One region of the Paenibacillus sp. EC2-1 genome, then DNA from elsewhere that is predicted to be linked to it. Evidence: riboswitches for the same ligand, from Rfam matches in the RefSeq annotation. Region 1 holds a riboswitch; each other region holds the start of a gene.
The links. A riboswitch is a leader RNA that binds a small molecule or an ion and turns the genes downstream of it on or off. The one in region 1 is predicted to bind cyclic di-AMP.
Positions count from the first base shown of each region.

Region 2: another riboswitch for cyclic di-AMP. It lies ahead of ehuB (ectoine/hydroxyectoine ABC transporter substrate-binding protein EhuB); the one in region 1 lies ahead of ACK8P5_RS00155 (ubiquitin-like domain-containing protein).
Region 3: another riboswitch for cyclic di-AMP. It lies ahead of ACK8P5_RS24465 (hypothetical protein); the one in region 1 lies ahead of ACK8P5_RS00155 (ubiquitin-like domain-containing protein).

Region 1 covers NZ_CP186006.1:31,539-42,578, reverse strand. The annotation lists gene purR (pur operon repressor) at 128-955, opposite strand; gene ispE (4-(cytidine 5'-diphospho)-2-C-methyl-D-erythritol kinase) at 1,058-1,912, opposite strand; gene ACK8P5_RS00180 (small, acid-soluble spore protein, alpha/beta type) at 2,113-2,295, opposite strand; gene veg (biofilm formation stimulator Veg) at 2,442-2,717, opposite strand; gene yabG (sporulation peptidase YabG) at 3,056-3,949, opposite strand; gene rsmA (16S rRNA (adenine(1518)-N(6)/adenine(1519)-N(6))-dimethyltransferase RsmA) at 4,084-4,968, opposite strand; gene rnmV (ribonuclease M5) at 4,965-5,516, opposite strand; gene ACK8P5_RS00155 (ubiquitin-like domain-containing protein) at 5,636-6,850, opposite strand; cyclic di-AMP (ydaO/yuaA leader) riboswitch at 7,123-7,337, opposite strand; gene ACK8P5_RS00150 (TatD family hydrolase) at 7,538-8,305, opposite strand; gene ACK8P5_RS00145 (HD domain-containing protein) at 8,386-9,675, opposite strand; gene ACK8P5_RS00140 (AbrB/MazE/SpoVT family DNA-binding domain-containing protein) at 9,998-10,252, shown strand; gene rsmI (16S rRNA (cytidine(1402)-2'-O)-methyltransferase) at 10,360-11,040, opposite strand, start outside.
Region 2 covers NZ_CP186006.1:2,936,570-2,947,609, forward strand. The annotation lists gene ACK8P5_RS13835 (SDR family oxidoreductase) at 1-587, opposite strand, end outside; gene thpD (ectoine hydroxylase) at 751-1,662, opposite strand; gene ACK8P5_RS13845 (ectoine synthase) at 1,677-2,075, opposite strand; gene ectB (diaminobutyrate--2-oxoglutarate transaminase) at 2,072-3,364, opposite strand; gene ectA (diaminobutyrate acetyltransferase) at 3,382-3,894, opposite strand; gene ehuA (ectoine/hydroxyectoine ABC transporter ATP-binding protein EhuA) at 3,939-4,787, opposite strand; gene ehuD (ectoine/hydroxyectoine ABC transporter permease subunit EhuD) at 4,800-5,462, opposite strand; gene ehuC (ectoine/hydroxyectoine ABC transporter permease subunit EhuC) at 5,466-6,119, opposite strand; gene ehuB (ectoine/hydroxyectoine ABC transporter substrate-binding protein EhuB) at 6,121-6,975, opposite strand; cyclic di-AMP (ydaO/yuaA leader) riboswitch at 7,335-7,478, opposite strand; gene ACK8P5_RS13880 (MFS transporter) at 7,777-9,000, opposite strand; gene ACK8P5_RS13885 (VanZ family protein) at 9,131-9,637, opposite strand; gene ACK8P5_RS13890 (serine/threonine protein kinase) at 9,725-10,408, opposite strand; gene ACK8P5_RS13895 (glycoside hydrolase family 31 protein) at 10,779-11,040, opposite strand, start outside.
Region 3 covers NZ_CP186006.1:5,208,763-5,219,802, forward strand. The annotation lists gene ACK8P5_RS24435 (6-phospho-beta-glucosidase) at 1-626, opposite strand, end outside; gene ACK8P5_RS24440 (N-acetylglucosamine kinase) at 676-1,641, opposite strand; gene ACK8P5_RS24445 (helix-turn-helix domain-containing protein) at 1,787-2,656, opposite strand; gene ACK8P5_RS24450 (MFS transporter) at 2,892-4,070, shown strand; gene ACK8P5_RS24455 (TrmB family transcriptional regulator) at 4,164-4,928, opposite strand; gene ACK8P5_RS24460 (hypothetical protein) at 5,030-5,479, opposite strand; cyclic di-AMP (ydaO/yuaA leader) riboswitch at 5,860-6,069, shown strand; cyclic di-AMP (ydaO/yuaA leader) riboswitch at 6,187-6,353, shown strand; gene ACK8P5_RS24465 (hypothetical protein) at 6,480-6,890, shown strand; gene ACK8P5_RS24470 (potassium-transporting ATPase subunit F) at 7,052-7,117, shown strand; gene kdpA (potassium-transporting ATPase subunit KdpA) at 7,148-8,827, shown strand; gene kdpB (potassium-transporting ATPase subunit KdpB) at 8,849-10,882, shown strand; gene kdpC (potassium-transporting ATPase subunit KdpC) at 10,911-11,040, shown strand, end outside.

The sequences.
Region 1 (11,040 bases):
GAATTCCTTCTTTTTTTATTTAGAAAATGTCCTAAAAACAGGAATTTTTTTTAAAAAGTGATGTTTTCGACAGACTTCGTGCCCATTCGCTTGAAAACGCTATTATTATCGACAAATACCGTCAGACCTATTTTTCGAAATAATTCCCGGGACTAACGGTGATCATCTTGCTCTTGGAATCTACATCCGAGAGTCTAGCAAGAGAAATATAGTTCTGCAGTAACCGTTCCTCCGACTCAACCGCTCCTGATTCGAGAAGCACACCAACACCAGCCACATCAGCATTAAATTCAGCCAGTAAATCCATCATTCCTTGGATAGTACCGCCAGCTTTCATGAAATCATCCACGATCAGCACTCGAGATCGTTCTTTTAGTGCTCTACGAGAAAGAGACATGGTGTGTATGCTCTTATGTGACCCTGAGACGTAATTAATGCTTACTGCAGACCCTTCCGTCACTTGATGGTCACGGCGCACAAGAACAACCGGCAGATTAAGCTGCGCGGCCGTAGCATATGCAAGTGGAATCCCTTTAGTTTCAACTGTCATCACAACATCAATATCTCGATCTGAAAATGCAGTCGCAAAGATCTTCCCCGCTTCATTCATTAAAGAGGGCTCTCCCAGAAGGTCAGACATATACAAATAGCCACCAGGTAGGATCCGGTCCGTTTGCTGCAGCTTGTGGCATAGCTCTTGGGCAAAAGAAAGTGCATGGTCTTTACGCAGCTTCGGAATGTATTTTACACCTCCTGCTGCTCCAGCCAGCGTCTGCAATTCACCAATCCCATCATCTTCGAATACTTCCTTGATGATTGCTAAATCCTCACTAATAGATGACTTAGCCGCCCCATATCGTTCTGCAAACGTAGTTAGCGGGATTAAAGTATGGGGTTCAGATAATAAATATTGGGTCATATCGACCAATCGTTCACTTCGTTTAAGTTTTTTCACTTGGTTTCTTCCTCGCTAAATCCGAATATTATACTGTAAATATAACATCTTTGTACGCCTTTCCACAAGGTTACACGGAACTACTCTCATAGCTCATCACATTTATGTGAGCAGTCTAACCGCATAAACCTCTTTACAAAATCCTCTAAGACCGTTATAAATCCGAGCTACCTTGGACTCTTTGGCTACCAAGCCAAACACAGTAGGTCCACTGCCGGACATAAGTACTCCATCAGCACCAAGCTTAATCATTGCATCTTTTAATTGTTGTACCTCAGGATGCAATTTTAGAGTAACCTCCTCCAGCACATTACCTAGAGATCTACACATCTCCCGGAAATTTCCTTCCTCCAGAGCTGCAACCATATCTCTGGCTGATGGATGATGCTGAATGTTATCGCTACGCAAGCGACCATATACTTCAGCTGTTGACACATTAATCGGAGGTTTAGCAACTATAGCCCAGCACTGAGGAGGACTCGGTACTGCTGTCAGTAATTCTCCTCTACCTGTAGCAAGCGCAGATCCGCCTGTAACACAGAAAGGAACATCTGAACCTAATTCAGCCCCCAGTGACAGAAGCTCTGCAAGAGGAATATTCAGATTCCAGAGCCGGTTTAGCCCACGGAGAGTAGCAGCTGCATCGCTGCTTCCACCAGCTAGGCCAGCAGCAACCGGGATTTTTTTGTCCAGATGAATATGTACACCCTGACGAACGTCATACCGTTCCTTGATTAGCCTAGCCGCCTGAAAAGCCAGGTTCTTCTCATCGAGAGGAATATAACCCGCCTGACTCGTAATGATGATCGTATCTCTTGGCTGTTCTGACATCTCTAGTCGATCAGCCAAATCGATCATTGTCATGACCATCTCCACTTCGTGAAAACCGTCAGGCCTCTTATGAAGTACATCAAGCATTAAATTTATCTTTGCAGGCGCTTTTTCGTATATTTTCAAGAAGGTTCACCTATCCTTAGCTTTTCCCATAAGCACAACTTAACACATTACAGAAAAAACTTCTAATGACTTTATATTATCAAACAGGCGTCATGAAGTCATTTTTCCATACGCATATTTATCCGAAAAATTTATGAAAAAACGTATGAAATATAAGGAAGGGACCTCCTAGCTGCGGAAGTCCCTCATAATGCTTAAGATTAACGATCAGATTGGCGTGCTGCTCGTTCTGCAAGCTCTATTGCCTTTTTAACCATGTTGCCCGCATCACTTGCTTTGATCCCGCCCCAGCCTTCCTTCTGCACCGTATCATAGAACCCTAGCTCTTTGGCCAGCTCGGTCTTTAGTTCTTCTGACATCATACTCCGTCTTCTTCGGCTCATGTGTATGCTTGCCTCCTATTGAATAATAGTGATGATGGCTTTGGTTCCCCTTTATTATGTACATAAAGCCCGGCTCCTCATTCTTTATCTTCATGGCAACAAAAAACAGCACCCGCATGACGGACGCTGTTCTGCATTACATAAAGTTATGACTTGATATAGGTTATACGCAATTGGCAGTCTTCGTCTAACACCATGATTTCCACCGTCTCGGTTAACACATCTGCATAACTATAAGACACTCGTTTAAAGGTTTGCTGATCTTGATCTAACTTTACAATGAAAACAGAAGGGTACGTTTCTTCCAAAACACCAGTACGCTCAACGGTCTTACGGCGACCACCGTTTGCCCGCAGCGTAATTTTTTGCCCAAGATGAGCATCCAAACTGCGTTTGATTTCCAACAGCGCATTTTTAGCCATTGTCGACGACCACCTCTTTCCTTGTCCATTATACCAATTTACCAAGTCAATGTCAAATCAAAACCATTAATTATATCAGCATCAAAAATATCTTGTCAACGAATTTTTTTTGAACATTTAAATGTCGAGCGTAGATCCGTTATTATGCGCAAAACCGACAACAAATATGTACATTTTGCTCAATTTATCACAGCTTGTCCTCTTTATAACCACGCTGACAAATAACTGATGCTTTTCGTTTGTAGTATGTCTAACTTAAACCTAAAAAACCCCTAATACAGGGGTTTTTTTAGATACTCTTTTTTCCACTTCTGCGAAAGTGAGCTTGAACACTGTATTTAGCTAACCGATGGAGTCACTTTCAGCGTAGATAGGTCATTTAGACGCGGCAACCCAATTCGATAAGTCCCACGGGTCTCAATACCGCCCACGCCCTGACTGCCACTTATCGTATTGTGTAGCACGTCATTCATGTTGACTGTTTCACGAACGGATGTATACGCCGCTTTAGCAGCAACATAAACGGGATCAAGCGCATGAATGAGCACACGTCCTGGTGAGCTTGCAAAATTAGCCCCTGCCTGTAATAGCGCCTCAAAATGAGATTGGCATGCTCCTGCCACAACAACAAGCGTATCTAAATTTCGTTCATACTGCCTTGCTACTTGGATTGCTTGAACAAAGTTCTGAGAATTTTTATAGCTGTCCAGGCTATATAGGTCACGAGATTGATTTCTTTTCAAGACACCATCATGCCCAGTAATAACAACAATATCTGGACGAACACGCGGCAACATGCGGTACAGAGCTTCCGCCATGGTCGACTCGTGGATATAGTGACCTTCAGCTGGAACCCGAAGCTGATTGTATAAGCTAAGGCTCTTTTTTAAGTAAAGGGGATCTCCATCAAGATGCAACACCTTGCCGGGAACGTCAAAATAGCCCTTCTCACCGGATCCCCATTCACTTCTTAAATCGGCCAGACGCCTTTCGCTTTGCTCCTGGCGGTATTTTTGCAGGCGGGTTAACGACTCATTCGCTTTAATTTGCGCCTGTTTCGTCCGTTCGCTCATCGTAGGATGCGGCACTTGTACCAGGTCCCCAAGGGGCGCGTCGGCCAGCAGCCGAAAGTCCGTTCCTTTGATGATGGCTGTGTTCTGCTGCACACCTTCCACTCGGAACGTGACATCGCCGCCGTACGATCTACGAATGACCAAGTCTCCAAAATTCATCACAATATCACCCCTACCTCCATCGTATGGGCATCTGTATCGATTGGTTCGTATACCTTTGCAAAATATCCAAGAAAGCTCCAAATAAAAAAGACGCAGCCTATAGCTGCGCCTTGCCATACTTCATCTGTCTATTAACGTATACCCGCGCTAAGCAGCACACGGCTAAGACGAGCGTACTCCTCAATACTAAGTGTCTCACCACGTCTAGATGGCTCAATTTCAGCCTCCTGTAATAGCTGTTCCAAACGCTCACGTCCCTCTCCTGGGAAAAAGCGACTCTTCAGGTTGTTAGCAATCGTCTTACGACGCTGAGCAAATGAGGCCTGTACCACCTCAAAGAAATGAGCCTCATCATCAACCTCAACTGGAGGGTTCTCCCGAACCTGCAGACGAATCACAGCAGACTCTACATTCGGCTGAGGAATAAATACGGTATGAGGAACCGTACATACAAGCTTCGGCTCACTATAATACTGAACAGCGATGCTCAGACTACCATAGTCTTTGCTTCCTGGCGAAGCTGCCATACGTACAGCAACTTCTTTTTGAATCATAACCACGATATTCTCCAGTGGTAATTTCTCTTCGAGCAGCTTCATCAGAATTGGAGTCGTAACATAGTACGGCAGGTTCGCTACAACACTTACCTTAGATACACCGTCAAAATGCTCGCGGAATAACTCTTGCAGATCCACTTTAAGCACATCTCCATGATGCACACGTACATTCGAATAGGGTTCTAGAACCTCCTTAAGGATCGGTATAAGCCTCTGATCGATCTCTACGGCTGTAACCGCTCCTGCAGTCTGTGCAAGCTTCTCTGTTAGAGCACCAATCCCTGGTCCGATTTCTAGCGCTCCTTTATCCTTATCCAGGCCAGCAGCCTCTACAATTTTGTACAGTATATTTTGATCGATAAGAAAATTCTGGCCTAAGCTCTTCTTAAAAGAAAAACCATGGCGCGAAATAATCTCCTTCGTTCTTCTCGGGGTTGAAATCTCCTCAATACGTGTCATATTTCCGTACCTCCCTCTTCCAGCTGGGCAAGCGCTGATGCAAATTCTTCGCGTGATATTTGAAACATGGCTAGACGCTTGTGAAACTGTTTGCCATTACAATACCCAATACCAAGCAGATTGCCCATGATCATCCGTCTGGCAGCAGCCTGAGGATGCACAATTAGACCCGCTTCAAGTAAGTCATCAAGACCAATTAGGCTCTCTGATCCCTCAAACGACGTATGCACGCGTTCAAGGGCATGGCGGATTGCTTCCGGCGAAGCATTCTCAACCCCAATGTCTCCTCGGCGTGTTGCGTCTGCCTCTGGGATAAAAGCGTGTTTGCATCCAGGAACCTTGGTATCAATGATCTTGCGAATTCGCTCACCTGCATGATCGGGATCCGTTAAGATAATAACTCCGCGCCGCTCCTGTGCTAGCGCAATTCGTTTCAGTATACGGCTGTTAATGGCCGATCCCCCGGTTTCAATCGTGTCTGCCTCTACTGCCCGTTTGATGGCAACCGTATCATCCCGGCCTTCCACGACAATCACTTCTTTGATCATTCGTACGTTCTTCCTTCCCAAAACAAAAGAAGAGGATAAATCATCCTCTTCTTAGCATCACATTCATATTAATTAAATAGTATAGCATTAGCATGGCGTTGTAAAACGAAAATCATGCGTTAGTTAAGCTCCGGCTTAACTGGACCGATCACATAAACCGTGCGACCGCTCTTGCGTCCAAAATTAAGTGCCGCCTTAAGTGAATCATAGTACACATCGATTTTGTTACCCTTGATGGCACCACCTGTATCTTCAGCACGGCGGAAGCCAACGCCCTCAATATATACCCACCAGCCGATCGGAATCACATTCGGATCCACTGCAATGGTACGCCCTTCCGTTACACGAGTACCAGAAGCAGTGCGGGTACCGATGCCACTCTCTTCAGCAGAATATGCTGTCATCGAAACGTTATTTAATACCTTTTTATATTCGAAATCAACACCGGCTCTAGACACCACATTATTCGCTTTTTCCTTGGTGGCTACCGATTTAGTTGCTGACTTCGCTTGGGATGGTGCAGCAGCCGTTCTGGATACAGTTGCTTTATCTGCTTGTGCAGATACAGTTTCCACAACTGGTTTCTCAGGCACTACAACCTTTTTCGTTCCAACTGCAATAATTTTATCCTTCGTCTTCCGCTGTACTTCTTTCTTAATAACCTTCTTCGAGATAAACTTCCCATCCTCGTATACCTTCTCAATGTGGTGGACCACAATGCCTGGCGCTCCACTCTGCAATACACGGTTATCTCCTTTTTCCAAAGAAGGGTCTGCCGTCTTAATCACTCGGAAAGCACGATTCTCAGTCTGTTTAACAGTTTGTTTCGTGACGCGCACGACTCTGATTTCCTCTTGACCGACAAGTTTTGTATCTAGAGAAGGTTTCACTGTATCTTCGCCCTTGATTGAAATACCCGTTTCTTTGAGTACATTTCCAACCGTATCTTGGGTAGTAAATATTATATTTTGTTTGCCGTCTGCGTTAACCGTAACCGGTATTGCGCGTTTGATAATAATACGGTCTCCATCTTGGAGTACACCATTTAACGGCATAGAAACCTCATCCTGAGGAGTCAGGGAAATAGCTTGCTCATCCAGCACTTCATGCAGCAAAGCTCCATGGGTTTCTACTGTGGTTATTCGGCCATCAACCACAAGTTGAATCTCTTTGCCCGCCCGATTGTGAGCAACCAGCATAACGAGCAATGTAATTGCGATGGCGCCAATGGCGGCCAGCATTAGTTGACGCAAATTCTCATGCTTCCATCGTAATGCGTAAGACATGCTGGATGATTGTGATTCATGGGTCTCTTCGTGTTGAAAAATGCCCACTATGTCATCCTCCTTCATAGCCCCGCCGTCTAGGTAACGCATGATTGCATTTGACGCGACTATAGCAAATTGTCTCACAGAGTGCTCTGCTATCTATCTACACTCTGCGTTATTCCCCGTCTTCCCGTCCACACAACCGTCACCTCCTGTTTACCAACAGTATGACGGCACCCTCTCCAATATTCTAAAATAAAAGAAAGCCAAAGAAAGAGTTATAGAGACTCTTTCGTGGCTTCCTGATGTCTACAATCTGGAAATGGTATGCACGAGTTTGCCCCTCTTACTTGCGCTTACGGAGTTAGCTGTCGGGTTCGGACGTAAGAGAGACGCCCTATCTCAAGTCATCCGCTCATGGCGGCTGCCCTCAAATTCACCCCAAAGACCCAAAAAGAAATCACATACAGTTCAGCTTTGCATCTCTGCCAGCTATCCATGTATCGGTTCCCCCGTTCTCCAAATTTACTTGGAGATTAAGCGAGACGGTTCATAAAATATTCAGCTGTTCAATTTCGATCAGCTTCCTATCACTGAAAAGATGATATCCTGTTTCGATACAGGTTGTAAAGCAACAATCAACCACATTTTTTCAGGTAAAAGGTTAAAATATTGTAATATAGTCGCCTTTTTTGATTAAAAAACTTTAATTGGTCGCTAATGCTCTGTTTTTCGTCCATTTTACTCTCGATTTCAAATAATTCCAAATCGTTCCATAGCATTTCTGGTTGTAATTAAACCTAATTCTTCCAGAGACAACCCTTTTATGTCAGCTGCCACCTCTGCTACAAGACGGACGTGTGCAGACTCATTTCGCTTCCCGCGAAACGGATGTGGTGTCAAATATGGAGAGTCGGTTTCGATGAGCAATCGGTCCAATGGAACCTGTGCTAGGACCTCTTTGGGCTGTCTTGCATTCTTGAACGTAATGGGTCCCCCGAATGAAAGATGAAAGCCCATATCAAGACACAACTTGGCTGTTTCCCAGCTGCCGGAAAATGAGTGCATCACCCCTCCGACCTCAGATGCTTTTTCTTCTTTCAAAATCTTCACGATATCTTCATGCGCGTCCCGATTATGAATTACTATCGGCATACTCAGTTCTCGAGCAAGTCCAATCTGACGACGAAGAACCTGGTGCTGAACTTCCTTAGGTGAGGTATCCCAATGATAATCCAGGCCAATTTCACCGATAGCCACGACTTTCTCATGGTGGCAAAGGGAGGCGATCCATTCTAAATCTCCGTCTTTCATCGTAATTGCATCTACAGGGTGCCAACCTACAGCAGCATAAATAAAATCATAAGTTTCCGCTAATTTCATGGTGGTAGGGATCGTCTCTCGATTAAAACCAATATTAATCATACGGGTTACGCCAGCTTCAAGCGCACGTCCTATAACCTCCTCGCGATCTTCGTCGAATTCAGGGGCATCTAGATGTGTATGTGTGTCGAATAACATTATGATATAATCTCCTCTCATGTCGCAGACCAGCTCAAAGAACTGCTGGTATTTATTATCTACTATTCTGTTGATGCTGATTATTTAATTTGCTCAAACACAGAAGCGATATCTTTAGGCAACGTGTTTAGTACAGGTCTTACCTTATCCTCAGGAAAATACAAGCGGTAGCGTCCACGATGGATTCCACTAATGGAACGTACAATATCTGATACTTCAGAAATCTCCCGTACATGGTCATGTTTATCTAGCAGCAGAATCTGTTTATCACTCTCAGGCGAGCCTGAATGGAATTCATCATAAGGAAGATCGGTTGGATAATCAATCTCAAAGTCATATTTCGGGTTTAATCCCGCTTCTTGAAAGGCTTGGCGGATCCCGTCGATGGTCTCCATATCAATCGTGTCGATTTCTACATATTTATAGAGACGACGATTCATAAAACGACCGCATAAATCACTCAGAAGCTCATCCTTCTCCTCAGTCCACTGTAGAAAACTTGTCTGTATCAAAGCCTCGTCTAAACGCAAATACTGACCGACAGTGATATCACCTTCAAATAAAGAAGGAAGTGGATCTACCATAAATTTAAAAGTAAATCCTTCTTGATATAGCTCCTTTGCTCTCTTGAATATTTGCCGCAAAATAATTTCAGAGCTCCGTGTAACGGGATGAAAATATACCTGCCAATACATCTGATATCTGGACATCAGATAATCCTCTACAGCATGCATGCCTGATTCTTTTACAACCACTCGATCACGATACGGACGAAGCATACGCAGTATCCGGTCTATATCAATAGTTCCATAATTAACGCCGGTATAATAAGCATCTCGTAGCAAGTAATCCATGCGATCTGCATCAAGGGGACTTGTAACGAGATTAATAACAATAGGCTTTTCATATGTCTTGTTAATAACAGAGGCTACTCTTTTCGGGAATTCAGAGTCCACTTCACGTAAAACGCTGTTCACATTTGTATCTCCAAGAACAATACGACAAGTCCAATCCTCGTGGTTCATATGGAATGCCTCTTCTATAGAATGAGAAAAAGGTCCATGGCCTATGTCATGAAGCAGTGCCGCACATAATGTCAGTAGACGCTCTTCCTTCGGCCAATCCGGATAACCACTTCGTTCAAATTGAGAAATGATTCTTCTCGTTATTTCATATACACCAAGTGAGTGTGAAAATCGACTATGCTCAGCTCCATGAAATGTAAGGAAGGAAGTTCCAAGTTGCCTTACCCGACGAAGCCGCTGAAATTCAGGTGTATTAATCAACCGCCAAATGATGTCGTCCTGAACATGAATATAGTTATGAACGGGATCTTTAAACACTTTTTCCTCGCTAATTGGCAAATGCATGGTCCTTCATCTCCTTTTCCTAAACTACCAATTCATCGCTTTACCACTACTTTTGATATATAATGTCGAATGATGTCGAACTAAGTAAAAAGGTGTTTTCCAAATCGATATGAGTAAAACGAAGTCAATTAAACTACTACATTTTACATTTTCCTAGTAAAATAGAGGGTTTTGTTCACTATAATTTCGTAAATAAGTTTCTTATTTTCAAAATTATAGGTTGACTGATTTGGGAATCGTTGGTACTATAAATAACATAAAACATAGAACAATGTCGAATTATGACTTTTTTAAATTATGGCGAGAGGGGCATCAATCAGTTATGATGAAATCAACAGGTATTGTAAGAAAGGTAGACGAACTAGGACGGGTCGTTATTCCAATTGAACTCCGCCGTACACTAGGAATTGGTGAGAAAGACGCCTTGGAAATCTACGTTGATGGTGAGCGCATTATGCTCAAGAAATATGAGCCTGCTTGCATCTTCTGTGGTAACGCAGAGAATGTAACTTACTTCAAAGGTAAAATTGTTTGTAACGAATGTATCTCTGAAATTCCATCACCTGTGACAAATTAAGAAACATAGTATATAATAGTTTTAATCAAATTGTTAATTCTAACCTTTTTCATATCTCCTTGATGCCTTCCTCGGCTTGAACCCAGCCGAAGGAAGGTATTTTTTTGTTATTTATCTAACAAAGAATTATAAATATCACGTTTGGAGACTCCCCGATCGGACGCCGTTTTTTTCATCGCATCTTTTCGGCTTATTCCACTGTCTTCATAATGCTTCACATGTTCTTCAAGTGTTAGTTCCTGCCACCAAGAGTTTTGTTCTCGTAGTTCTTCTTCTTTACTTGCTCCTTCAACCACAATTACGTACTCACCAAGTGGTGGATGTTCTTCTAGCCAATCCAAACATTGCGGAATTGATCCTCTTACAAACTCCTCATACCTCTTGGTTAATTCGCGTGCGAGAGCGATCTGGCGATCTCCAAGTGCTTCTTGCATGATCTCTAATGTTTTCTTTACCCTGTGGGGGGATTCATAGAACAATAACGTACCTTGTGCGGCTTGGAAAGAAGACAATTGAGCAATAATATCCTTCTTATCCCTAGGTAAAAATCCTACAAACGTAAAACGTTCGGTCGACAAGCCCGAGGCAATGAGACCTGAAAGAGCAGCATTCGCTCCCGGAATCGGAATCACCGAGATACCCTCTGCAATAGCAAGTCTAACAAGGTCTGATCCAGGGTCAGAAATGGCCGGTAGACCCGCATCGCTCACGATGGCTACATTTTTTCCTTCTATTATATAGCGTATAATTTCAGGCCCGCTTGCTCCCTTATTATGCTCATGGTAACT
Region 2 (11,040 bases), 2.6 Mb from region 1:
TAAGCCTGGATGGATGAAGTATTAATGATCGAGCTTCCTGGCTTCATATGCTTTACAGCAGCCTTACATAACCAGAACATAGAATACACATTCGATTTGAACGTTGCATCGAACTGTTCTGTCGTTAGGTCAGCGATATCCTCTACATACTGCTGCTTCCCGGCAACGTTCGCAAGAATATCAATTCCGCCTAGCTTCTCAACAGCAGATGTAATCAACTGTTCACAGTATTGCTCATCTTGTAAATCGCCTGGCATCGCATTAGCTTTTCGTCCTGTTTCTTCTATAAGCTTGACTACTTCCTTGGCATCTGCCTCTTCCTCCGGAAGATAGGAGAGCAGAATATCAGCACCTTCACGGGCGTAAGCAATGGCTACAGCACGTCCAATCCCACTATCAGCCCCTGTAACGACGGCTTTGCGTCCAGCAAGACGCCCCGATCCATGATAGCTTGTCTCCCCTGAATCGGGCACAGGCATCATTTCCTTCTGTAATCCTGGCTCTGGCTGCTTCTGTTTCCATTCATTCGTTGCTTTGGGATATTGCGACACTGGATCTTGCATCGTGTAATGATCATGATCTTTCATCGTGAATACCTCCATCTCGTTGTGTAAGTATATAGGTGAAACTTAACCTATCTAATACTGTAGCTCTTCTCTTTGTAACCTCGAATGAAGATATTTAAACGAGCATAAGATGTACTAAAAAAAGGTAGATCTCTTAATTAAGAGACCTACCTTTCTGGAATTTCTATTTTTTCGCATCACGATTTGCAATATAATCAGGTCTTGGTTGTTGACCAGAATAGGGCTGCACTAGTTGATTCTCCACACTGTTATATACCATAAATATATTACTTCGCGGCATTGGCGTAATATTGCTGTTTGAACCATGCATAATATTACAATCAAATATTACGATGGAGCCTGCTTTACCTACAGGTGTATCTATTCCACCTTCTTTCACCATACGAGTGAGATTTTCATGATCTGGAACTCCATATTCTTGCTTGCGCAAGGAGTCTTTAAAATGGTTGTCAGGTGTCTTACCTACACAAGAAACATACTCTTTGTGTGACCCAGGCACTACCATTAGTGGTCCGTTATAATGAAAATTATCTTCCAGAGCGATGGAACAACTTAAGGCTCTCATTCGAGGCATACCATCCTCTACATGCCAAGTTTCAAAGTCTGAATGCCAGTAGAACTCCTTGCCAGTGAAGCCCGGCTTATAATTAATGCGAGATTGATGAATGTAAGTCTCGCTCCCAAGCAGATACTCTATGATTCCGAGCAGTTTCGGATCTTGCGAAAGTTTGTTAAATATAGGATTCGACTCATGTATTGCAAAAACGGAACGAACCTCACTGCCTCCGGGCTCCCTAATAATTCGATCACTCTGAGATTCCCTAGCCGTAATTTGTAAATCTCTAGCTTCTTTCTGATAATGGTTAAGCTCTTCTTGATTGAAGAAATCTTCTAAGAATAAGTATCCCTTCTGATCATAGAAATCAGATTGTTCTTTCGTTAAGGATGCATTTTCAGTCCATTCTGAATGAACAACAGGGTCTTGTCTTTTTAGTATTTCTGGTTTCGCATGAATTCTTGAAGGATAGACGTCTACCTCTTTTTCTTGAAGTATGGATACATGATTCTTACTCATCTTCATCTCCCCTTTTACTCTGATATAGAAATCGGATTAAGTATTGGATAAGTTCCCTCTTCATCATGAACTTCAGCACCCGTAAGCGGTGGATTAAACACACATACCATTCGCATTTGAGAGCGGGCTCTAAGATAGTGCTTTTCGTGTCCATCTAGGGCATACATCATTCCAGGAGATATCTGATATGTCTCACCACCAACAATTTCGATTTCTCCTTCTCCTTCAATACAATACACAGCCTCTACATGATTCTTATACCAGATTAGTGTCTCTGTTCCGGCTTTAATTAGCGTGTCGTTCAAGGAGAATCCCATTCTATCCTTGGTCAAAAGCAATCTTCTAGAGTTCCATGTCTTTGTATCGATATCATCTTTCGTATGAACAATTTCTTCTAAATGCTTAACAATCATAATCTTCTCTCCTCTGCAGATAATTGTTCTAGACTACGCTTCAATATGCCAAGACCATCTGTTAAAGTATCTATTTCTATCGTCAGGGGTGGCATGATTTTGGCTACTTCACTATGTGGACCTGATGTTTCCATAATCAGCCCGTGATCAAAAGCGATTTCTGAAAGTCTTCCAGCGAGTTCCGGTTTTTCAAAAGCAAATCCCTGAATTAAACCCCTGCCGCGAACCTCACCACTGAACTCTGGGTAATTCACCGATATATTGTCTAGAACTTTGCGAATATGATTCGCTCTAATTTCCACATCCTGTTGGAGATCCTCGGTCTTCCAGTAATTTAGGGCCTCAGCAGCAGCGACAAATCCAAGATTATTGCCTCGAAAAGTCCCATTATGCTCCCCGGGTTCCCAAATATCGATCTCTGGCTTCAATAGTGTAATCGCCATGGGAAGTCCAAAGCCTCCAATAGACTTGGATAAACAGATAATATCAGGTTCAATATCTGCATCATCAAAGCTAAAGAACGGCCCTGTTCTACCACAGCCCATCTGGATATCATCCAAAATAAGCAAAATCTCTCTTTCCTTACAGAGTTGTTCAAGGCCCTTAAGCCAATCTAGCCGTGCAGCATTCAAGCCCCCCTCACCTTGCACAGCTTCAACAATAACAGCTGCCGGTAGGGGGACCCCGCTTCCAGGATCATCAAGGAGTTTCTTGATAAGTGGAAGTGTATCTACCTGATTGCCATAATAGCCATCATAAGGCATGAACACGGAATGACTTAGTGCAATACCTGCACCTTCGCGCTTGAAAGAATTCCCGGTCACAGCAAGTGATCCAAGAGACATCCCATGAAATGCATTGGTGAACGATAGTATGGTTGAACGCCCCGTTACTTTTCTTGCAATCTTTAAAGCTGCTTCTACAGCATTGGTACCCGTAGGTCCAGGGAACATTACTTTATGGTTCCAACCACGCGGCTTTAAGATCACTTCTTGAAATTGAGTTAGAAATGTTTCTTTCGCCTCGGTTGCCATATCCAGACTATGAGTAACACCGTCTTGCATCATATAATCCACTAACTTCCCACGTATCTTCTCATTATTGTGACCGTAGTTCAGTGCACCTGCTCCAGCGAAGAAATCAATGTATTCGTTTCCATTTCGGTCCCACAGTTTCGCATTTTTTGCTTTTTCAAATACCGTCTGGAAGCTTCGGCAGTAACTTCTAACTTCGGATTCAAGATCGTTAAACACAGTAAGTTCAGGCATTTCCAAAAGTTGATTATTCATACTATCCCTCCACTTAATTACATTTGGTTAAAGAATGGGCCTATGACAAACCGTGGTTCATCTTCATGACTCGTATCGCCTGGGAACAGTTCCGCTCCATAGCCCACTGTAACAGTGCTTGGTATGGATTTATCTTCAGCAAAGCTTAGGAATAATCGACGAGAAGCCATATTCGAAGGTGAAATGGTTGCTTCAATAAAGCGCACACCATGACATGCTTTTTGTTTCAAAAGACAAGTCAGCATCGTGCTAGCTATTCCTTTACGACGATGTGTACCCGCTACGGCAACCTGCCACACAAATAATGTGTCTGGATTACGCGGAGAACGGAATGCAGAAATATATCCAATGATCTCTCCCCCTTGCTCAGCAATGATGCAGGTATCACAGAAGTAGTCTCCAAGTAACATGTAACAATAAGGGGAGTTAAGATCGAGTGTACCTGTATCACGTATTAGCTCCCATACGCGTGAACCGTCTTTTGCCTCCGGTTTACGGTAGTTGATTTCAGTTCCTGTATTCACTGTCATCCATGTAGCCACCTTTCTATGAACGAACGAGATCTATGATCATACTAGTTCCCCGAAGCTCGGAAACGCTGCAGAAAACTCTGAAGCCTATCACTTTGTGGGTTATCAAAAATCTCCTCTGGCGTTCCCTGTTCCACAATTTTCCCCTCAGCACCAAATATGACACGATCAGCAATTTCTTTAGCAAAATCCATCTCATGCGTAATCAACATCATTGCCATCTCCCCTTCTTCGGCAATTTCGCGAATGACCTCTAGCACCTCACCTACGAGCTCTGGATCCAGAGCCGATGTCACTTCATCAAATACCATGACCTTTGGTCGCATGACCAGCGCTCTAGCAATAGCAACACGTTGCTTTTGCCCACCAGATAGCTTCGAGGGGAACATCTTGAGCTTATCTGCTAGACCAACCTTCGTAAGCATGGTGATTGCACGTTCATCAGCTTCTTCTTTGCTTAAGCCAAGCACTTTGCGTGGAGCCTCAGTCACATTGCGCATGACATTCATATGGGGAAAAAGATTAAAATGCTGAAACACCATCCCGACGTTACAACGCATCCGGTGCAGATGCTTCTCATTTGCTCGAACAAGTTCTCCTTTATGCTCCATATGCCACAGAAGTTCCCCGTCCACTTCAATCGTTCCACTAGATGGTTCTTCAAGTGTCATCAACATGCGTCCCATCGTTGTTTTACCTGAACCACTTGGGCCGATAACAGCAACCTTTTCTCCAGGCTGCATCTCCAGATCAATACCTTTCAATACTTCCACACTTCCAAAAGTCTTGGTTACACCTGTATATTTCACGATAGGTGATGTATCTGATATTGCTTCTATCTCATGTTGCAGAACCGAGGCTTCTGTCTCCTCTCGTTCAAATACTGAGTTCATATACATCCCTCCTTATCTTCCTCTTTGTACATTCATTCGCTTCTCTAACTGTTGTACGAGTAAGGAAGCGATATAACTGATGATAAAGAACAATATGCCAACGAGTGTATACGGTTCAAAGGCCCGAAAAGATAACGACACAATATTCTTAGCAGTCAGCATAAGTTCAACTAACGTAATGGCACAAAGAATCGGTGTCTCTTTAAACATAACGATCAGATAATTCCCAAGCACGGGCACGATCGGTGGAATCGCCTGCGGTAATATAATGGTCTTCCAAGTTTGAGCTTTCGTATAATTCAGTGCTTTCGCAGCCTCCCATTGCCCCTGCGGGACTGCTTCAATGCCAGAACGATATACCTCTGAAAGATATGTGCTGTAATGAAGACCGAGTGCAATGACTCCCGTATAGAATGCAGGAATCGAAACGCCAGTCAATAACGGCAGGCTGTAATACAGAAAGAACACTTGAACTAGCAGTGGTGTGTTTCGGATAAACTCAATGATTCCTTTCGTTACTAGCGATAGGATCTTAATCGGGCTTCGCGTCAAAAGCGCGAGCAGCAATCCAACGATTAATGCAAGCACGAAGGCACAGAGCGTAATCCAGACCGTCATCTTTAATGCACTTAGTAACTGCGGTAAAATATCAAATACATATTCCCAATTCCACATTTGTTATAGCCTCCCCGACGTCAATTTCCGTTCAAGCAAACGAACAGCCATTGAAACAAGCGTAGCTATCACAAAGTACATCAACAGTAGCAGTACTAAGATCTCGGTGGTAAAAGAGATATAATTATTTCGAAGCACCATCGCCTGATAAGTGAGATCTGCCATCGTAATGAAATAGACAAGTGAAGTTGATTTAATCAACTCCACCAGCTGATTACCGAACGAGGGAAGCATTTGGAGTGTAGCTTGAGGCAAGACGATATGCCACAATCTTTGCCAAGGCTTCATATTCAGGGCAATGGCTGCTTCAGTCTGTCCTTTAGGAACGGCAAGCACTGCGCTTCGAACAATTTCCGAGCCATATGCCCCAAAGTTAAGTCCAATGGCAAGAATTGCTGCTAATATTTTGGGAAGCTCAATACCAATAAACGGAAGTGCAAAGTATAACCAAAATAACTGAACTAATAACGAAGTCCCGCGAAAGACCTCTACATAAACAGCAGAAAGTGTGCGTAATATCCAGAGCTTAGATAACCGGAGTAAACCCGCTATAAATGACACGATGATTGCTAATATGGATGAGAAAAAAGCAACCAACACGGTGATTTCCGCTCCTTTCAACAACGAAGGCAGAAAATCAATCCATGAATTCGGCATGTTATTCTCCGCAGAGCGTATCTGCTGTCATATCGCCTGGAAGCTCATCCTCTGTAAATCCAAACTTTTGTAATATTTCGAGCAACTCGCCTGATTCTTTCATTTTTTGAAGCTCCGCATTATATTTCTCTTGAAATTCTGTATCCGCTTGTCGGAATGCTGTCGCACCATAACCACGTACACTTTCACCATCAACACTAGGCTGCTTAAAATCTGCGACACGCTCTATTTTTTCATCATTGGCTGAATCAAGCATCGCTTGAAGTGAAGGGCCGGTCATGGTAATGGCCTGCACTCTATCCGCTTGCAGTGCGCTTATAGCTGAAGCTTGATCTGGCACTTGGATAATACGATCAGCCGGGATACCTGATTTTTCTAAGTATTCAATTTCAACGGCACCCGTCATTACGGCAACTTTTGCATCCCCGTTATTAGCGACGTCCTCATAACTGGCGAGTTGATGGGGGTTCCCTTCTTTAACAGCAAGCGCCTCTCCGATGCTATACTCTGGATTTGCGAATAAAACAGCGGAACAACGGTTCGGATTAACAAACATCCCCGCGGTTATGAGGTCAAATCGTTCAGCCTGCAAACCCGCAACTAAAGATCCAAATTCAGTTAACTCTCCTCTCATTTCCTTCACACCTAGACGCTCAAGAATAACCCGTGCAATTTCTACAGCTTCGCCTGTCAGCGTCCCATCAGCTTCTTTGTATGCATAAGGCTTCTCATTCGCAAACCCTACGGTGATGTATCCTTTCTTAACAGCTTCATCTAGTGTGCTCCCTTTCTCACCACAAGCCGCTAGGGATATCGTTAATACCAAAGACATAACAAGAACAACAACTTTCTTCAAAACTCTTCACTACCTTTCCCTTTTTCTTTTAAATTTTCAAATTGGCACAGCTAATAATCCTAGTATTTCAATATTTTAACTTGGTTTTTAAACTTTGAGGATTTCCTGAACCGATAGCTTGGATCAGAAAACTCCATGCCGCAGATTCATCCACCTTCCTCCTTCCAACCCCACTGCATTTTTAATTCTCAAAGATGTGCAATTCATATACGGAAGTACACATACCAGTCTTTTCGAACAGAAAAAGACCTCCAAACAGGGGATCAAGACATAGCTCCGCCAGCAGGGGGTCAAAATAAAGACAAAGGCCCCTATTGTAAATGAATACAGGGCCTTTGTTATGAAAATTCATTATGTATAAAAGACCCATCCACTGCTGACGAGGTTAGCTGACGGACTCGGGTAAGATGGTACCCTACACATGGATTCATGTGACTCGCCCCTAAAAAACTGGTTCCCCCGCTTTCCAGATATTTCATCTGAAAACTAAGCGTGAGTCCATAATAAAGGCATCGTTTTGAAATGTCAAACGCATACATGCGATTATTTTGATGATTTCCATGTAAATATGAATGAATTAACGACTTCAAATAGATTAACTTTTTTGTCTGTAACTGGAACAAAGCGTTGTATGATAACTCTTATAAACCGCGTGTTTTTCGCTATATAGCAGGCATTTAAGAGGTATGTTTAAAGTATTGAAACCGACCTGATGCTAATGTCGAAAAATGAAAAAGGCCAAGCTACACAAGAGCGTGCATCTTAGCCTGTAACTTTTTTTATTATCCTCAAATAAGTTGTTCAATTGTGACTAAATCCATTCGATATGTCTTGTCTAGACCGTCGGTTCATAATCCGATTGACACGTTCGGAACCAAATAACATAAGGAGGATATATATAGCTATAAACGATGGCAAGATTGCGATCGTTGTCTCCGCTGCAATCCATCCAAGCATGGAAGGTAGAATTGTTGTTCCAGTGTAAGCAACCGCCATCTGATAACCCATGAGCTTCTGTGTTTGTACCTTACCAAAACGAGCCGGAGTATCATGAAGCATGCAAGGATAGATAGGCGCGAAGCCTAAACCAATCAACATAAATCCAATCAGCGAAAATAAGGTTGGCACAGGCAAAATAAGTAGTAATCCTCCAACCAGAGCAATTAGCAGTCCACTACGAATTAGAACACGGTTACTCACTTTTAAAGTAACAAATCCTGTAATAAAACGCCCTACGGTTATGCCACCATAATACATAGATATCCATTGCGCAGCTACTCCTGCAGGTAAATCCTTAATGCTTACAAGAAAACTGCTCCCCCATAGCCCCACTGTTGCCTCTGCTCCGGAATAGAATAGGAATGTCATTAAAGTAAGCTTAACACCTTTCATTCGCAAGGGTTGTTCAGAAGAGTTAACGTCATGTGGATGATCTGAAATCCCTGGTTCATCGATAGCTTTCTGACCCTGGACTTTCTCCATGCATCTCCATAAAGGGAGTGTAATAAACAATAACACCACCAAAGCTAATTGAATAAGTGCGACTGTTAAATACCCACTACGCCATAGGTTATCCTCACGAATAAATCCTGCCATAATGATAGGTCCTAGGGTTGCACCTACACCCCAGAAGCAATGTAACCAACTCATGTGATGGGCCTTAAAATGGACAGCTACATAGTTATTCAGTGCTGCATCGACGGATCCAGCGCCGAGACCAAGTGGCAATGCAAGCACCATTAGCCAAATAATAGAAGGGGCATAATAAAATCCTAGCAATGCTAATGCTGTCAGCATACAGCTTACCAGGGTGATCTGGCCTGTTCCTACTCGTTTCATGAGCGTACCGCTGGCTAAACTTGACACAATTGTTCCGAGTGCAATAATAATGGACATGACACCCGCAACACCAAACGGTGCTCCAAAGTCTGCTTGCATAACCGGCCAAGCTGCTCCAAGTAACGAATCAGGAAGCCCTAAACTAATAAAAGCCAAATATATAATTATCAAAAACAATGTTGCCACGCTCTGTTGCCCCCTAGTCTATTCGTTTCTAGATAACAAGATATATTTAATTTTATATATGTTGTCAATCACAATCATTATAATTAGCATGAAAAAGCAGCAAATCTGCATCGATTTACTGCTTCACCATCTACATATTCACAATTGTCAGCAAGCTTAGAAGGGCAACCATAAAAAATGTACCAATTAACGCTAATGTATTGAAAATCGGTATGGTCTTCTCTTTGAATACGATGGATAAGAGTCCAAAAATTGCAATCCCAATCGCTCCACCTAAGGTATTGCCAATCAAATCCGTGATATCACTTGCACCAATTCCAAAAATAAACTGAAGGATTTCAAAACCAAAACTTACACAAAATATTGGAATCAGTTTCCTTCCAAAGCTCCACTCTTCTTGTAACATGCTTAGATATATTCCAAATGGAACAAAAGCAACTACATTCAAAATAATCTCTGAGGTATCAACTTGCCCATTAACGATCACAGAACCAGCAAAAGGAATGAGATTGATACTTCTAAGATTCATTTGTCCAAGTAATGAAAAATCAAACTCCATTTTCAGTAATATAATCCACGTTAGCACAATTAAATAGATGCACAGTAATACTAAAGTAAACTTTTTTTGTTTCTTCATGTCCATTCTAAGATGTCTTCCTTCCAAAATCACTTCATAATTATATAATTATAGAAGATACTTCACTATTTTTTTAGCTACTAGTTACTATCTTTTTTTCCTCGTGAACAATCTTGTCATTCGATTCGCAAAATCAACCAAACTTCCGCTATTCGGATCTTGGCGATAGTACCTCTTTTTCACAGCTTCAAGGACCGACACAGGGACTTTCTTCCCCTCAAAGAGTGGATAGAAGTTATTATAAGCCCAAGCGAGATGTTCCCATCTCTTGTCGTTCCCATCCTGCACATATTCCGATACATCTAGTACCTTGCCCCGGCCATTTTGTAGCAAAATATTTTTCAAGTGAATATCACGCGGGTTTAATCCTTTTTCCCTAACGAACTGTCGTGCATCTTCAACATCATCAATCACTTGTCTAGGAACGGATACACCGTTTATTAGACAGTCGTAAAGTGTCATTCCACTTTCGTTACTAATCACGATATAACGCTCTCCATCGCCATAATAAACAGGGAAATACGGACTCCCATCCAAAGCCTGATAAACGTCAATTTCCGCTTGCTTTTTCGAAAGCGCCTCTTGCGTATATAACTTAAAAGCATAAGATGGCAAAGGTGTATATACAAAAACCGCAGCATCGGTTCCGATCCCGACACATTGTAAATCGCTCGATTCTCCTGTAATTGTAACGGGCTCATTCTCACCTTGCTTTAGAACCGTTATAAGCGATAGAGCCGGATCCGCCTGTTTCCAATCTTCTTCTTTCATGCGCCACCTCATCATGTATGTTACTCGTATTGAATGCTATGATCGTATCATAATCTTCACCCAAAAGATAATTACGCTAATCATCTAACGTTTTATCCTCGAGTTAAGTTGTTTAATCATATGAACATTTCTTGACATTAATAAATATACAAGAAAGCAATCTAGTACTTAGTAAATAGTATATTCATTCAAATCCAATGTATACGGAGGAAATATCCCAATAGTTTTATATTTTATTTCTCGGGTAATCGCAAAATAATCACGGATTCGACATGTCTTATTCATATCGAATTTCACCTCACTTAACGTTGTCCATAAAAAAATCAAACCGACTGCCATCTGCAGTCGGTTTGATTCAGCTTACCATATTCTATGTCAGCGTATACCAAGGCAAGCGAGACAATGGAGCATCGACTTCTTTTACACATGGTCCCTCGACCACGCTCGCATCGTCTCCTTTCCAAGAACCTTCAGGGAACACAATCTTGCGCGTTGTTGCCCCCTTCTCTACGACCGGAGCCACAAGAATCTTATCACCTAGCATAAACTGGTCATTAATTTGTTCATATCCACCTTCTGGGAACACATAAGCCATATGCCGAATAATTGGTTCCCCCGTCTGTGCAGCATGA
Region 3 (11,040 bases), 290 kb from region 1:
GAGGTTACCCAGTGCAGATGGTTAATACCTACGAACTCTGGCAGCACGTCTTTCTCAGGCACCTGATACTCTGCAGCTAAGAACTTCTGGACGTTAATTGGAGAGTTACACAAGCCAACTGAACGAACCTTACTGTGCTTCAGCACCGCTTCCGTCACAATACCTGCCGGATTCGTGAAATTCAGCATCCATGCATTCGGAGCGAGTTCCTCGATATCACGGCAAATATCCAGAATAACCGGAACCGTACGCAGCGCCTTCATCATGCCCCCTGGACCTGTTGTCTCCTGTCCAATGACTCCGTGCTGAATTGGAATATGCTCATCTAGCTTACGAGCAGCCAGTAAGCCGACACGCATCTGAGTTGTCACGAAATCTGCGCCTTCAATCGCTCGTCTGCGGTCAAGCGTCAGATGTACTTCAATCGGAAGTCCCGATTTCTCAATCATACGTTTAGCAAGGTTACCTACGATGTCCAGCTTATGCTGACCTTCCTCAATGTCAACGAACCACAATTCTCTGATCGGCATTTGATCATAGTTGCGAATAAATCCTTCCACAATTTCTGGGGTGTATGAGGAACCTCCACCGATGACTGTGATTTTGAGTCCATGTGCTTGTGTCACTTCAATCGCCTCCATAAGATGTTATATGAACTAAGTGATATCAGGTCGCTTAGAAAGATAGTGATTTCAGTCTACTCTCGGTCTCTGCGTCAATGACTTGACCATCCGCATCCATCGCACTTAGCAAAGCACCAGCCACAGGGTCCGCATTCAGATGAACGCATCTAGCACGAGGTGCTCGCTTCGCTACAATTCGTTCAATGGCATTGGTAAGAATCGAACTTCTACCTTTGTTTAAAACGCTTCCAATGTAGACGATATCAAACGCATCATTCTCCATTCCTAGACGCTCAATCAAAGTACATACGGCGTTAGCCAGCTCCTCGCCCTCAGTCTCAAGAATAGATACCGCTACGGTATCGCCCGCTTCAGCCGCTTCAAGCAATGTCTTCACCAGGCTAGATGGGACCGAGGTCTTACCATACAGAACATCCTCGTACAAAGTTTCAACAGAAGTGTATCCCGTGTGTTCAAGCACCATAGAAGTTAGCAAGGTTTGGGGACCTCGGCCATCCCACGCCCTTATAACAGACCGGAATGCTAGTAGCGCTAGTCCAGATCCACCCGCGTATCCATCTCCATACTTAAAGCCAAAACCACCGTATTGCAGTTCCTCGCCATCCTTATTCCGAGCTGCACTATTAAATCCAGTTCCACAGATGATTGCTGCACCATAGGAGCGGTCTGTGCCAGCACGCATGCCAATCATCGTATCACAGGCAATTTCGTGCCTTGGGTAACCCATACTTCCAATCATGGGACGAAGTATCTCATAATCCGCTTCTCGATCCGCTCCCGCTAATCCGAAATAAGCGAAGTTAAGCTCTTCCTTCCTAATTCCAGCCTCAAGCAATGCAGCTTCACAAGCAGCAGTGATATTACGCTCTGCTACTTCACGGTCAATCTGATGGTTACCGTTACCAGATATCCCTTTACCCAGCACACTACCTCGCTCATCCACGACAACAGCATGCGTCTTGCTCCCTCCAGCATCTACGCCCAGGTACTTTCTCATGAACTTCCTCCCTTTCGCAACAATCGCGCAATCGCAGGATTAAACGTTTACTATATGTTCAGAATAATCCTTTAGGAGGGCTCACACTACTGCTATACAAGTAAGAACTGATACTATCTTACTGTCATATATAAAATCATTATTTTTAAGACCGTTCTCTTAACTCACTAGGTGACAAGCCCGTATGCTGCTTAAAGAGTCGGTTGAAATTAGATAAATTACGAAACCCGCATTCGTCGGCAATACCAATAATCTTCAAATCCGTCGTCTCCAGCAAATGCACTGCCTTAGTCAATCTTAACTGAATCAAATAATTGAGTGGAGAAGTCCCTACAGCCTGTTGAAACAGCGCACTAAACCGCGAAGGGCTCAAGTGGGCAAGATCAGCCAATTCATTCAACGTCCACCCATAACCCAGATTCAGCTCCATCGTGTGGAGTACATCTCTAAGAACATGCATGCCGCGATGCTTCATAGGGAGTGGAACCATCTGCTGTGGTACTTCATGCAAATATCGGTTCGTAAGCGCAAGAAAACGGATGAGATCTGCTCGAATTAAGCTCATAAAGCCTTCTCCCTGCATGCGGTACTCTTCCATTATTCTGCAGAATAGCTGAACTAGCTGTGGTGTTACAGGCTCACCATGCGTAATGACATGGCTGAGATGTACACCCGCCTCACGAAATGGACGCATCAAATCCGGGTCATACTTCAGATCAATGGCCAGAAGTGAAGGATCAAACATCATAATATCCATCACCAGATCTTCCGTCTCGAAAGCCCGGTGTAAATCGTTACTATTAATAAAAAGAAGATCACCTTCCTGAAACGGTATCTTCATCCCATTGATGAGATAATAGCCGCTTCCTCTTCGGATGTAATTCATCTCTAAGGTTTGATGCCAATGTAGGCGTTGAAATCCGGGACTCACGCCCTCTGTCGTCGAAACCGTGAATGGAAAAGACATGTCCGGAAAGAGAATATGATCGCGCATGACCGTCTGTGGCCTGTCCATATTCACAAACCCACCTCCAGCTTATGTTCTTAAAAGCAGCGTTCTCATGCCGCTCCAAATCAATCATTCAAATATTACCATGATGTAATAAGACAGGCTATTACTCGTTATGACTTTAAATCGACGAAAAGGAAAATACTTCAATCCAACTCAAAAAGTGTTGCGCCTAATAGATCAGGTTACTATAATGGTAGTAACTTAAATGTAATACTTTATGAGATAAGGATGTGTCGGTTTGAATTTTCGAGTATATATACTGGCCATAGCCGCGTTTGTTGTTGGCATGGTGGAACTGATTGTTGGAGGTATCCTCAATCTTATTGCTGATGATCTCCACATATCGATCAGTTCGGCAGGTCAGTTTATCACCATTTTTTCAGTTTCTTTCGCTTTATCAGGTCCAATCCTCATCAATTTGACTGCAAAAATGGAGCGGAAAAAGCTCTATTTGTATACAATGGCTGTCTTTATGGTCAGTAACCTGATCGTAGCGTTCACCTCAAGTTATGCAGCCATCATCGTAGCTCGTGCGTTATCTGCTATGAGCGGTTCCGTCATCGTTGTATTGTCCATCTCAATGGCAGCTTCACTTGTGCCAGAATCGCATAAGGGACGAGCAATCGGAATTATTTATATGGGTATCAGTGGATCACTTGTGCTTGGCGTACCACTTGGAATCGTTATTGGTAATGCGTACGGCTGGCGTGCTCCATTCATCGCTATTGCACTGCTTAGCCTATTAGCCATGATTGGTATTGCCTTATTCACAAATCGTGTAGCTCCGAAGCCCGTCGTCCCTCTACGTGAACAGCTTGCTCTGTTAAAGAACAGCAAGATCATTAGTGCACAACTGATCGCATTCCTGATGCTGACCGGTCACCTGACCTTATATGGATACCTGCAGCCTTATGTGCAGTCTACATTTCACGTCAGCTCCAGTACGATGAGTGTCGTGTACTTCCTGTTCGGCATAGCTGCTGTAGTTGGTGGAGGAGCAGGTGGCTTTATAGCCGATCGATTCGGTACAAAACGCTCCATTCTCACCATTGTGGCTTGTTTCTCCATATCCATGTTTGTCGTCATGCTGACCGCACAAGTCTCATTCTGGGTGTTCCTCATCGCCATGATGCTATGGAGCGGGCTCAGCTGGGCGCTTTCTCCAGCACAGCAAGCTTATCTGCTTCAGCTGGCTCCAGACAATGCAGAGACTCAGCTGAGCCTGAACTCTTCTATGTTCCACTTGGGGATTGCACTTGGTTCCATGATCGGTAGTGCGGTTATTGCCCAAAGCTCGGTTGCTAACAACCCTTGGGTGGGAGGTACGATTGCCGCCGTTGCCTTTGGCGTAGCTGCCTTCTCACTGACCCGCAATTCCACAGGCAAGAAAGAACAGACCGTCTCGGCTTCGTCATAGTATTCAAGTTAATAATGACAATGTTTGTTAGACTTTTCTGTCATACACATGAAAGCCCCCGGCCTATGCAGCCAGGGGCTTCTTCGTATATATCTAATATCGAAGTCGGAGCAACAGAGACTTAATCTCCTCGTCCTTAAACATCTCTTCCGGATATTTACGGCTGAACGCCGTCAGCGCCATATCATGATAGAAAAACTCAGCAAATACCTTCACAAAGGGCTGTGCCTGCGTCCGGATTGCTTGCCAGCTCCCCTGCTCCACACCTGCGAACAGCAGCTGCTTCGTATCGATCACAAGAAGCATAAATCTCTCTAACTTATCGTGATCTGCGGTAGGGTTCAGAACATATAACTTCGACAAGTTAACATCAGGGTGATCACTCCCCGTCACCAGTGCCTCAACACGCACGCCCTCACGTTCTTTACGGTTCAGTAGATCCGTAATTTCACTAAATTCGTCGCTCCACATGGAGACGAGAACAGACTCCTGTGCTTCCTCAATCATCTGCTTGCAGAACGCTTGAATGGAGCTGTGCGACTTCAGACTCCACACCTGGTCATCCACAACCTGTTTACGGACACCTGCTGAACGAAGCTCCTTTATATCACTTTCAAACTCATGCGTCAGCTTGTCAATGACTGCCTCAACAGGCAGTGCTGTATAGGTTCGCTTTTTACCGGATACGGTGTCCATCACGATTCCCTTATCAACTAGACGATCAAGCACCTCATAAATCTTGGCCTTGGGAACACCAGAGAGCTTCACAATACTTGATGCATCCATCGCCTCACCGCTCGTTACCAGCGTTTCATATACTTTACTCTCGTACTGCGAGTACCCGAATTGTAGAAGCATAGCTCCTCCTTGTACACTCTTGTTACCCTCTATGTTACCGGAGCGCGGGCCGATTGACCAGTCCACTCATAACACCTAACCATATATATTTAATAAATGAATTAGAACCAAAAATACGCACGTGAACAATCCATTAGAAAAGAACGCTCCAATGGCAAGCTGCCTAACCGCTTCCGCTCATGGCTCTGTTGAAAATTCAAGGATAAATCCGTTAGAGCAGACTCCGCGAGTCTACATCGAAGAGCTCCCCATTCCTGCCGCTCTACAATTCGCAGAGCTTCCTCCAGAGGTAATCCCTTCAAATGCCTAAATACAGATGACCAGCGCACCAGATCCGCGAACTCTCTTGTCTCTGGCAGTGTATACTCCGCATAGCCAGAAGCCGTACTGCAAGATATTTTGAGCAAGCCGCAGTTCGGGCTACTTATATTCCTTGGTAAAAACCGTTCAGCATAAGCACAGTCAAAACGAAAAATTTCGATATAACGTATCGTTGTCTCTTGTAATGTAGGTTCCGTTAACGCTGGCAAAGGTTCGATTATTCTAGCCATGACGCGTGTCTCCTTTTCATCGGTTCGATTACAACTCTATTTGTAGATCATATGGATGAAGTTGGATGAATCATACGTTATGTCCCTTCCAAAGTAAATATCCATAACAGGTCTATATCTTCAAAAAACACACGAAAATGCCAAGTGAAAACGCGTACATTACACCCTTACATCGATTATCTATCCAAATGCACAGTATCTTGCGAGTTTGCTTATTTCGGGAGATAAACAGAGAAATATAGAGCATCATGCAGTATAAATGAGAATTCAACTCACTTATCACCCTTTCTGGTTATAAAACAGCTCAATACATGCTTCTCCCTCGATTTACATTCTAAATCGCCAGAAGTATGATACGAAGCATGAATTGAACAATGAATTCACTTGAATCGCTGAATGCCCTTGTCATGTAAGGGATCGGGGGAACCAAATCAAGAGATGTGCAAGGTGGTGTGAGAGCCGCCTGAAGCATCTTCCAGGGGTGAATCCTGCTTCTAAATCCAATGAAATACTGGATTTCAGGTGCAGGTAGGGCGACTCTCACCGCCCGAATCCGTCAGCTAACCTCGTAAGCGTTAGAGCTTAAGCCATTTATGCCTTAATCTGCATAGATTCGCTTGCTTATAGGAGAGGATGATGAAGCTTGTGATCGGGTAATCTCGACCACAGAGGCCTCTAGCCCTCTGTGGTTTCTTTAGATGAACAAATGCTTTTATTCGCTGAGTCCTTGAACGGAAAAGGAACGGGGGAACCAAACGGGAGATATGCATTTCTCTCTGGGGTGAATCTCATCGGCAGGATCACTGCCTATGGGTAGGGCGACTCTCACGCCCGAATCCGTCAGCTAACCTCGTAAGCGTTACTTAGAGAGAGGCAACGATTGTCGTGTGCAGGGCACGGTGTATTTCACTGTGCCATCTTAAAGCCACGGGAAGAGTGATCCTCCTTCCCTGTGGCTTTTTTTGTTGTCTTCTCTTTCTAACCATTAGGAGGAGAAATCATGGAGGAATGGCAAGAAATGATATTAGTATCCGCACCAACCAAGGCTGGAGAGGAATTTATCCACCAGCTCATCTATTATAAAATCCCGTTCGCAGCGATCGCGAATAACCGTGCAGAACGGGATCGTCTTGAGAGCATCGGGACGAAGAACATCGTCTTCATTGATACCACCGATGAACAAACCTGGATCATACCGGATTTTTCCGTGAGCAAGGTGTTTCTGTTCGAAAGCAGCCTGAATTTATGCTGCCGTTACTTGCGGATATGCCGCACATGGACAACGGATCCAATCTATGTCATCACGCATTCAAGCAATCCCAGATTAATTTATAAAGGACTTGGCGCTACCTTTGTGATTCATACCAATAACCATCATGTGTCCTTCTTAGTTTCATCACTCACCAGCTAACCTTGATCCATACTTCATTAAACATGTTTTGGAGGGATTTACATGCAGGATTTGTACATGGTGCTCATTCTCGGAGGAACCTACACGCTATTCACCCTGTTTCTATCCTGGTGTGGACGCGTAGTCCATGAACCGGAGGCAGATAACGAATGATCATTATTATGTTATTGCTGATTTTTATCTTTCTATATTTGATTTACGCGCTGATTCACCCGGAACAATTCTAGGGGTGCTATTGAAGGAGGAAGCAATCAATCATGGGCATTATACAAATTGCCATCGTTATTCTAGTTCTGGTGCTGCTCGTTAAACCAATCGGAACTTACGTGTATCATGTATTTCGCGATGAAGCCAGCAGGACGGATAAATGGTTCTCATGGGTAGAGAAACCGATCTACCGATTAATCGGGCTTAAAGAACGTAAGGGCATGACTTGGAAAGTATATGCCCTTAGCTTTGTAATGACGAACATCGTACTCGTCGCCGTTGGGTATCTCATCCTACGGCTGCAAAAGGCGCTTCCTTTCAATCCGAACGGGGTTGATCATATGGAGCCGACACTGTCATTTAACACCATCATCAGCTTTATGACGAACACGAATCTCCAGCACTATAGTGGTGAATCAGGACTGTCCTACTTCTCTCAGATGGCTGTCATCACGATGATGATGTTCACCTCCGCTGCAACGGGGCTATGTGTCGCGATCGCATTCATTCGGGCGATTACGAGTAAGGGAACGACCATTGGTAACTTCTTCGAGGATTTTGTTAAGGCACATACAAGAATATTTATCCCCTTAGCTTTTGCTGTGGCTCTGTTGCTCGTTGCTCTGCATGTTCCTCAAACCTTAAAACCTACGATTAACGTAACGACGCTTGAGGGTACCGAGCAGCAAGTATCGGTGGGTCCGGTGGCGGCACTAGAGTCCATCAAACATCTGGGTACGAACGGCGGTGGATTTTTCGGTGTGAATTCTTCACATCCATTTGAGAATCCGAGTCCGCTCACGAATGTAATCGAAATCTTATCCATGTGGTGCATTGCGGCAGCTCTGCCGTACACGTTCGGCTTGTTCGCGAAGAACCGGAAGCAAGGGTGGGTTATTTTCTCCGTCATGATGGTTCTGTTTACCTTGTTTCTATCGCTTGCCTATGTCTCGGAATCGAGCGGAAATCCTGCAATGAACCAGCTTGGAATCGATGCCTCACAAGGCAATATGGAAGGTAAAGAGGTCCGTTTTGGTGTTGCACAGTCTGCTCTATTCACGACAGTCACCACAGCCGCCACCACCGGGTCCGTCAACAATATGCACGATACGCTGACCCCGCTCGGTAGCATTACACCGCTCTCGCTCATGATGCTGAATTCCGTGTTCGGCGGAAAAGGTGTAGGTCTGATGAACATGATGATGTACGCGATCTTGGCTGTATTCCTTGCGGGGCTCATGGTCGGACGTACACCGGAGTTTCTGGGGCGGAAGATTGAGGCAAGAGAAATGAAGCTGATTGCAATCGCCATTCTAGCTCATCCTTTTATCATTCTTGCACCAACGGCGCTTGCACTCATAACAGATGCCGGTCAGTCCGGGATTACAAATGGTGGGTTCCACGGCATTTCACAAGTGCTGTATGAATACACATCCTCGGCAGCTAATAACGGCTCAGGGTTTGAGGGGCTCGCAGATAACACACCATTCTGGAACATTTCAACTGGACTTGTCATGCTCTTTGGGCGTTATGTCTCCATGATTGCCCTTCTGGCCGTCGGCGGTTCTCTGCTACGCAAACAGTGGGTTCCCGAGACACTTGGAACCTTCCGCACGGATAACCGGCTATTCGCCTTTATTCTCATTGCAGTAGTCCTGATCATCGGGGCACTGACATTCCTGCCTGTGATTGTGCTTGGCCCGATCGCCGAGCATTTAACGATCCGTTAAAAGAAAAGGTGGATTATTCTAATGAATAACAATCGAACAACAGTATTAACCGGAGATATGATTCGGAAGTCGCTGAAAGATAGCTTCATTAAATTAAACCCGATCACGATGATGAAAAATCCCGTGATGTTCGTTGTAGAGGTCGGTACATTTATCGTCCTTCTCATGACGATCTTTCCTAAATACTTCGGTACAGAAGACAGCATCGGCTTTAATCTAACCGTGTTCCTGATCCTGCTCTTCACCGTCTTATTCGCGAACTTCGCCGAGGCCCTTGCCGAAGGGCGTGGTAAAGCCCAAGCGGACTCCTTGAAACAGTCCAAAAAAGAGATCACAGCAAACAAGGTTGTAGATGGCGGTGGAACTAGGATCGTTCCATCCACCGATTTACGTAAAGGTGATGTCGTCATCGTCTCACAAGGTGAGATGATTCCTGGTGATGGCGAGGTCATTGCAGGTCTCGCATCTGTCGATGAATCCGCTATTACTGGGGAATCTGCCCCGGTTATTAAAGAAGCTGGCGGAGATTTCAGCTCCGTAACCGGCGGTACACGCGTCGTGAGTGATCAGATCAAAGTCCGGATCACCAGTGATCCGGGCGAATCCTTCATCGACCGAATGATTTCACTCGTCGAAGGTGCATCCCGGCAAAAAACACCTAATGAGATTGCACTGAACACCCTGTTGACCGTACTAACGTTGATCTTCCTAATCGTGGTTGTCACACTTGCCCCGATCGCCAAATATCTCGGCATCGAACTTTCGATTCCTGTTCTGATCTCTCTTCTTGTCTGTCTCATTCCAACCACCATCGGTGGTCTGCTGTCTGCTATTGGGATTGCCGGTATGGATCGGGTAACACAGTTTAACGTGCTAGCGATGTCCGGTAAAGCCGTTGAAGCTGCGGGCGATATCAACACAATGATTCTTGATAAAACAGGAACAATTACATTCGGTAACCGGATGGCAAGCCAGTTTATCCCGGTTGGATCCGAATCGGTTGACACTGTCGCCAAGTGGGCGGCCGTTAGCTCGGTCCTTGATGAAACCCCAGAAGGCCGTTCGGTGCTGGAGCTGATAAAGAAAGAAGGCATTGCATTTGACCCATCGATAACAATGGGTGCAGAATTCGTTGAATTTAAAGCCGAAACAAGAATGAGCGGCATGAACCTGAAGGAGGGCATGAAAGTCCGAAAAGGCGCAGTCGATGCTGTGAGGAATTGGGTCCAGTCTCAAGGCGGAGCGATCCCATCCGACCTGATCGCCAAGAGTGACGCCATCGCTACCGAAGGCGGAACACCGCTGGCAGTGGCGGTAGATAACCGAATCTATGGCCTGATCTACCTCAAAGACACGGTGAAGCCCGGCATGAAGGAACGTTTCGATCAGCTGCGGAAAATGGGTATCAAGACGATCATGTGTACCGGTGATAATCCACTGACCGCAGCAACGATCGCACGGGAAGCAGGTGTAGATGATTTCATCGCCGAAAGTAAGCCAGAAGATAAAATTGCCGTCATTCGTAGAGAGCAAGCCGAGGGCAAGCTCGTTGCTATGACCGGTGACGGAACGAACGATGCGCCTGCACTGGCCCAAGCGGATGTTGGGCTTGCTATGAACAGCGGCACAACCTCTGCGAAGGAAGCTGCTAACATGGTCGATCTGGATTCCGATCCGTCCAAGATTATCGAGGTGGTTGCTATTGGCAAGCAGCTCCTTATGACACGCGGTGCACTCACCACCTTCAGTATCTCGAACGACGTGGCCAAATATTTTGCCATAATACCTGCCATGTTCACCGCTGCCATTCCAAGTATGAATGCACTTAACATCATGGGGCTCGGCTCACCACTGTCCGCTATTTTGTCAGCCCTCATCTTTAACGCCATCATTATACCTCTACTCATTCCACTGGCGATGAAAGGTGTGGCTTATAAACCGATGAGCGCTTCCAAGCTGCTGCAGCGGAATCTTCTAATCTACGGACTTGGTGGCGTAATCGTACCGTTCATCGGAATCAAGCTTATTGATATGGTCGTCCACTTGTGGATTTAACGATAGATAAGGAAGGGATCGAATAATAATGAATAATCAGGAGCAAAAACAAAACCATACCGCCCGCTTTTCATTTAGCATCGCACTAAGAGCAAGTCTCGTATTTATTGTCTTGTGCGGTATTCTATATCCGCTTGTAACGACTGGAGCGGCACAAC